3 regions of the Streptomyces sp. NPDC002680 genome follow, and region 2 is predicted to be linked to each of the others. Evidence: riboswitches for the same ligand, from Rfam matches in the RefSeq annotation. Region 2 holds a riboswitch; each other region holds the start of a gene.
What was found. A riboswitch is a leader RNA that binds a small molecule or an ion and turns the genes downstream of it on or off. The one in region 2 is predicted to bind cyclic di-AMP.
Positions count from the first base shown of each region.

Region 1 (2,254 bases), on a different contig from region 2:
GCCGGAATCAGGGAACACGCGTGTTACGGGATTACGGGTTGAGGCCCATGCTCCGCAGCCACGCCATCGGGTCGATCCCCGCGGTGTCCGAGCTGCTGGTGTGGACCTCCATGTGGAGGTGGGCCCCGGTGACGTTGCCGGTGGCGCCGACGCGGCCGATCACGTCTCCCGTGTTGACCTTCTGGCCGACGCTGACGTTGATCGAGGACTGGTGGGCGTACCAGATCTCGGTGCCGTCATCGAGGGTGAGGATCGTGCGGTAGCCGTACGAGCCGCTCCAGCCCGCCTCGGTGATCGTGCCGGTGTGGACCGCCTTGAGCGGGGTACCGGTGGGAGCAGCGAAGTCGAGGCCGGTGTGGTAACCGGAGGACCACAGCGAGCCGGCCTGGCCGAACGTCGAGGTGATCGTGTACGAGGAGGTCGGCAGCGTGTACTGCTTGGCCAGCTCGGCGAGCCGCGCGGCCTCCAGCTTCGCCGCGGCTTCCTCGGCGGCCTTCTTCTTCGCGGCGGCGGCCTTCGCGGCGGCCTCGCGCTTGACCTTGGCGGCCTCGGCGGCGGCCTTCTTCGCGGCGGCGTCCTGGGCGGCCTGCTGGACCTTGGCCTCGGCCTGGTCCTTCTGCTGCTCGGCCTGGAGGATGATGCGGGCGCGCAGGGCCTCACCCGCGTCGCTGGTGCCCTGCTCGGTCTCCTCGGAGGTGACCCCGACGCTGCTGAGCGCGTTGGGGGAGCCCTGGGGCTCGGCGTCCGAGTCGTCGTCGCCCGCGAAGGGCGAGCCGACGGAGGGCAGGTCGGGGATGGAGATGGAGACCGGCGGCTTGCCGGTCTGCGCGGTGGCCATACCGGCCCCGCCGACGGCGGCTATGACACCGACGCCGAGAACGGTGGAGCTGCGGGCGAGTCCTCCGCCGCCGCGCTGCTTGCCGACGCGGTGCCGGCCGCGAACCGGACGAGTGGTGTCCGCGCTGGGATTCCACTCCTCCCAGGGGCCCTCGTCGGTGCGACGGCTGCCGAAGCCGAAGGTCGGGATCTTCCCGTCCTCGGTCTCGCTGCCGCGCTGACTCGGTACGAACGGGGCCTCTGGGGCGGCCGGGTTTGACGCCACGTGGGCGTGCTCCTTTCCTTCCTTCTCGCCTACCGGGTTAGCTGACGGGTTCGGAGCAGGAAGGTCTCCTACGCGCGTATACCTGCCGTGTTGCCACGGCGGCGGACGAGCGATTCACCCCAAGTTGGTGGTTCCCCGGTTCCCTCGCGGGATTCGGCGCGTGCGCACGGAGCCGACTCTTGTGACGGCTGGGACGACCGCGCTGCGTTATCGAACGTTAATAGACCAGGGCCCTGTATTCCAAGCTGTTCCTGTTGATCGTTAACGCTTTTCCCGAGGACGTTCCGGGTCACCACCGGTGAAAATCGGGCGAGTTGACCGTGCCCTAAGTGACTACTGAGTTTTGACTGTGTGTCAGATGTTATGCGGAGCGGGACCGTTCACTCACCCTTGGTGACAACTGATGAGAACTCGAGAACTTGAGGACCTCATGAGCTGATGGGCCGGCGTACGGCGAGCAGCGCCATGTCGTCCGTCGTGCCGCCGCCCGCGTGCCGGCGCACCTCGTCGGCGAGGGCGGCGAGGAGGGCGTCCGGGGCGTGGAAGACGCGGCCCGCGAGCCGGTCGGCCGGGGCGAAGAAGTCGCCGTGCCCGTCACGGGCCTCCGACAGCCCGTCGGTGTGCAGGAGCAGGATCGCCCCGCCGGGAAAGGGTGTCGTCTCGGCCCGGTCGGGTGCACCGCCGAGGTCGCCCATGCCGAGCGGCAGCGCGGCTTCGGACGGGCTGAGGACGCGCAGGGTGCCGTCGGTGTCGAGGAGCAGGGGCGGGGGGTGCCCGCGGTTGACGACGCGTACGACCCCGTCGCCGTGCGGGAGTTCGGCGAGTACGGCGGTGGCGAAGCCCTCGGTGGCCTCCAGACCGCCGCGCCGGGCGGCCTCGCGGGCGAGGGCTCGTTCCAGCCGCTGGGCGACCGCCTCCAGGGTCGCCTCCTGCTCGGCGGCCTCCCGGAACGCCCCGATGACGACGGCGACGGCCGCCACGGCCCCCATCCCCTTGCCCCGCACGTCCCCGAGGACTAGCCGCACTCCGTACGGGGTGTCCTGCACGGCGTACAGGTCGCCGCCGATGAAGGCACCCTCCTGGGCGGCCTCGTACCGGGCGGCGATCTCGAAACCGCCGATGCGCGCGTCCGGTTCGGGCAGTACGGCGCGT
Region 1 is NZ_JBIAQP010000003.1:23,867-26,120, forward strand. Features, by position in the region: gene ACFYXF_RS09730 (M23 family metallopeptidase) at 32-1,102, opposite strand; cyclic di-AMP (ydaO/yuaA leader) riboswitch at 1,114-1,271, opposite strand; gene ACFYXF_RS09735 (PP2C family protein-serine/threonine phosphatase) at 1,531-2,254, opposite strand, start outside.
Region 1: another riboswitch for cyclic di-AMP. It lies ahead of ACFYXF_RS09730 (M23 family metallopeptidase); the one in region 2 lies ahead of ACFYXF_RS26215 (transglycosylase family protein).

Region 2 (2,254 bases):
GCGTGGCGGAGGAGGAGGGCGGCGCGTCCTCGTCGTCCGCGACGCCGAAGTCGACTTCGACGTCAGCTGCGCCTACGCCGACTCCTACGCCCACCCCCTCGTCCTCGGTCAAGTCCTCCGAGTCCTCGCCCTCCGTCAAGGCGACGACCGACTCGGCCCCCTCGTCATCGAGCCCGGCGGCCCCACAAGAAACCGACAACTCATCCACTGACGTTACAAAGGGTGGGGAACAGGGCAACTCCGGGCAGAGCGTGGAAGGGTCGTACACCGTCCGTCCCGGCGACACCCTGTGCGGGATCGCCGACTCCCTTGGCGTCGAGGGTGGATGGTCCGAGCTGTACGCCGAGAACCGGGACCTCCTCGGTGCCGACCCGAATCACATCCTCCCCGGTCAGACCCTCGAAGTCGGTGCCGAACCGGGGCAAAACTAGCCGGAGTTCGCGTCCCGCCTCCCGTCCCGCTTCGCGCTGAATGTCCGTTATAAATGCAGTGAGAGATAGGTCTCAGAAGCCCTGATCGTCTTTGTATTTCAGGGGATCACCTGTTTACGGTCGTCAACGCCCGCCACAGTGGGCCCCGCCGGTCGCAACGCCGAATCCTGCCAACGGCCGGACGGGAACAGTCGTCGCTTTCAAGCGCCGTAGGCAGGAGCGGGGGACCCAAGGTAAGTGCCGCACCGGGCAGTTGGCCGGAGCGGCTTGGGGTTAAGTCGTACGCCGCCCGAAAGGGGCGTACGGCCGGGCAACTCAACCGGCCCGAACCCGACAGCTCACCTCGCAGGCGTCGGTGAGGGGATCACGCATGCTGTTTACCGGTAAGGGCAAGCACCGTCGCCCGTCCAAGGCCACCCGTGTCGTCGCCATCGCCGGTGTGACCGGTGCCGCCGTCGCCGCTCCGCTCCTGGCGGCCGGCTCGGCCTCCGCCGCCACCTCCGCCGAGTGGGACACGGTCGCCCAGTGCGAGTCCGGCGGCAACTGGTCCATCAACACCGGCAACGGCTACTACGGCGGTCTGCAGTTCTCCGCCTCGACCTGGGCCGCGTACGGCGGCACGGCGTACGCCTCCACCGCCGACCAGGCCTCCAAGTCCCAGCAGATCACCGTCGCCGAGAAGGTCCTCGCGGGCCAGGGCAAGGGTGCCTGGCCGGTCTGCGGCACGGGCCTGTCCAGCGCCTCCTACGACGGAGGCAGCAGCTCGGACAGCGGTACCAGCACCAGCACCGGTACGAGCGAGACCACCACCCGCTCCACCGACGAGCAGTCGGCCTCCCGCTCGCAGGAGCGGCCCGCCGTGAAGAAGACCGTCACCACCCCGACCGGCAAGAAGGTCGAGAAGGGCGACGGCGAGTACAAGGTCGTCAAGGGCGACACCCTGAGCGCGATCGCCGAGGCGCACGACGTCAAGGGCGGCTGGGCGAAGCTCTTCCAGCTGAACAAGGACATCATCGACGACGCCGACTTCATCTACCCGGGCCAGCAGCTGCACCTCAGCTGACCCCGGTCACCTGCCCGCCGGCACATCCCCCAAATAACAGTCGGCGCGAAGGTGAACCACAGCGCCCTCACATCCGTGCCCTCCATAGTGAAGGCCTCGTGAGGGTCACCCCCGTCCCCCACGGGCTCCCCGCTCCGGTGCGTGTTCCCCCGTACGCACCGGGGCGGGGCTTTTTGTTTCCCTGAGGAACAATGTTTACCCTCGGTTCCGTCCATGTTCCGTCCATGGGGTGGGCGGACGGCTGGCCGATCGCCCTCGGACGGTTAGGCTCATCCCGCAGGGCCGCGAAAAAGCCCCGCGTACCCGCGTCACATCCCAGAAGGAGATGCTCGTGCCGTCCATCGACGTCGTCGTAGCCCGGGAAATCCTCGACTCGCGAGGCAACCCCACCGTCGAGGTCGAGGTCGGCCTCGATGACGGCAGCACCGGTCGTGCCGCCGTCCCGTCCGGCGCCTCCACCGGAGCCTTCGAGGCCATCGAGCTGCGCGACGGTGACCCCAACCGCTACCTCGGCAAGGGTGTCGAGAAGGCCGTCCTCGCCGTCATCGAGCAGATCGGCCCGGAGCTCGTCGGCTACGACGCCACCGAGCAGCGGCTGATCGACCAGGCGATGTTCGACCTGGACGCCACCGACAACAAGGGCTCCCTCGGCGCCAACGCCATCCTCGGCGTCTCCCTCGCCGTCGCCCACGCCGCCTCCGAGGCCAGCGACCTCCCCCTCTTCCGCTACCTCGGCGGCCCGAACGCGCACCTGCTGCCC
Region 2 is NZ_JBIAQP010000010.1:120,555-122,808, reverse strand. Features, by position in the region: gene ACFYXF_RS26220 (transglycosylase family protein) at 1-431, shown strand, start outside; cyclic di-AMP (ydaO/yuaA leader) riboswitch at 627-798, shown strand; gene ACFYXF_RS26215 (transglycosylase family protein) at 802-1,494, shown strand; gene eno (phosphopyruvate hydratase) at 1,820-2,254, shown strand, end outside.

Region 3 (2,254 bases), on a different contig from region 2:
GAAGCATCCGTCACTCTGCCGAGCGATCCCGCCTCGGTCTCCGCCGCCCGCGCATATGTGGCCAACGTCCTGGCGGAATGGGGTCTGTCAGGTGAGAGTGAAACCGCCGACACCATCCGTCTGATCGTCTCGGAACTCGCCACCAACGCCGTACAGCACACCTTCGGGTTGTCACCCACCTTCACGGTGGACGTCGCCCTCGACCGTGACGAACATCTGCGCATCGGGGTCACCGACAGTCACCCGCGCTTCCCCAAGCGACTGCCCGCCGCCGTGCAGCAGGACAACGGGCGCGGGATGGTCATCATCCGCTGGCTGATCGCCGAGTCGGGCGGCAGACTCCGCGTCCGCCCCACTCGCGAGGGCGGCAAGACGGTGTCGATCGAACTCCCGTGGACGGCTCCGGCCCGGCCCCCGGTAACGGCGGCGGGTCAGCAGGAGCCGTAAGGAGCGGTAAGGACGCGTCAGGAGCAGGACCGGTTCGGCCCTGGACGACGGGGCTTCGGCCTGCCGTACGTCCGTCGCGTCGGGGATTCGTCACCGACGCGCTCGATCCCGAGGTGCTGCTGCGGCCCGCTGTGCCGGGGCGACCGGCCGACGGGCCCCGGGGCGGTACGGCGGCTCCGGAAACCGCCGTACCGCCCCGGGCAGGTCAGCTGACCCGGCCGTACCAGACGCTCTTCGTCCAGATCTTCTGGAGCTTCACGACGTCCCCGGTCTTCGGGGAGTGCCAGATCTTTCCCTTCCCGGCGTAGATGCCCACGTGGTAGACGTTCGAGCCCGAGTGGAAGAAGACCAGGTCCCCGCCGCGGCGGCTCTTGGCGGAGATGTGCTTGGTCTTGTTGTACTGGGCCGCCGCCGTACGAGGCAGCTTCTTGCCCGCCTTCTTGTACGAGTACAGCGTGAACCCTGAGCAGTCGAACCTGTTCGGTCCCGTGGCACCGTACTTGTACGGAGAGCCCTTCTTGGAGGCCGCGATCTGAAGTGCCTTCGTCGACGGCGCGATTGCCGCGGCCTCGGTCGCGACTCCCGGTATCACCAGGGTGCCGCCCACGGCGGCGAGGGTGAGGGCCGAGGCCGTGCCGGCTCGGGACATCATCGACGGAACACGATTGAGCGCAGACATGCGCAACCCTTCGTCAGCCGCCTGTGAAGGATGACCTGTCGGATTCGGGCTGGCGAAGTTGCCCGGCCGCTGACGCGGCTTCACCCCAAGGGCTGCTCGGCCCGGTCATGGCGTGACCGTTCCGGCGACCCGTCGTGCCTGGGTCCTCCACTCCTGCCGATGCACATCTGTCGACCGGTCATCCGGGCGGCGGCAGGACTCGGCGTCCACCCGGATCGCCCCGCCGTTGTGGCGGGGGCTTGTCGTCAGGAAGGGATCTTGGCTCATGGAAGTAGGAAAATCCCAATGGAATCAGGGCTTTGTGGCGTTACTCACCCGTGACCCATTCGGGTGGACACCCGTACCCTCGGACCAATTTGGCGAGGGTCGCGCACCCCCGGACCAGCGAGGAAACATCGCGGTTCCGGCTGCGAACTACGCGCGTCGCGCAAGTTGAACGGGCCGACTGGGGGACATGTCACTACGCCGAACGGGGGATGTCATCCAGTCACTCCCCGGCTCGTTCCGGACACTCCGTCGCCGGGACGGACGGGCCCGTCCGATACGGGTCCGCCGGCCGGGTGGGTCAACTGGCGGGCTCACGCGGAACGGTGACACGCGCCGTTCGACGCTCCCCGTCGAGAACGCGCAGCGCACGCGCCAGCGTATGGGCATGCACCTCCGCCTCGCCACGCTGATGCATCAATTCGAGCGCGTCCCGCAGCGCCACCGCCTTGGCGACCAGAGCCTGCGCGGCCCGCAGTCCGCGGTACGTGTCCCCGTGATAGGCCGGGTTGATACGGCCGAGTAGATCGGCCACTTCGAGGTAACGGTCGATCAACTCGCCCTCCGCGCGCGTCAGGGCGGGCAGCGGAGGCAGTTCGGGCGGAAGCATCGGTGGCTCACCTCGTGCCGGGGGCGGGGTCCGAGGACCTGCGGCTGGGTACGACCCGGTCCACCAGCCCGTACTCCAGGGCGGCCTGCGCGTCGAGGATCTTGTCTCGCTCGATGTCCGCGGCGACCCGCTCCGGGCTCTGTCCGGTGTGCCGTACGAGCAGTTCCTCCAGCAGGGTACGGATCCGGCCCATCTCCTGTGCCTGAATGGCGAGATCGCTCACCTGGCCCTGGATCGGCCCGGACAGCGAGGGC
Region 3 is NZ_JBIAQP010000012.1:268,894-271,147, forward strand. Features, by position in the region: gene ACFYXF_RS30605 (ATP-binding protein) at 1-447, shown strand, start outside; gene ACFYXF_RS30610 (C40 family peptidase) at 653-1,126, opposite strand; cyclic di-AMP (ydaO/yuaA leader) riboswitch at 1,130-1,341, opposite strand; gene ACFYXF_RS30615 (hypothetical protein) at 1,692-2,000, opposite strand; gene ACFYXF_RS30620 (ATP-dependent Clp protease proteolytic subunit) at 2,008-2,254, opposite strand, start outside.
Region 3: another riboswitch for cyclic di-AMP. It lies ahead of ACFYXF_RS30610 (C40 family peptidase); the one in region 2 lies ahead of ACFYXF_RS26215 (transglycosylase family protein).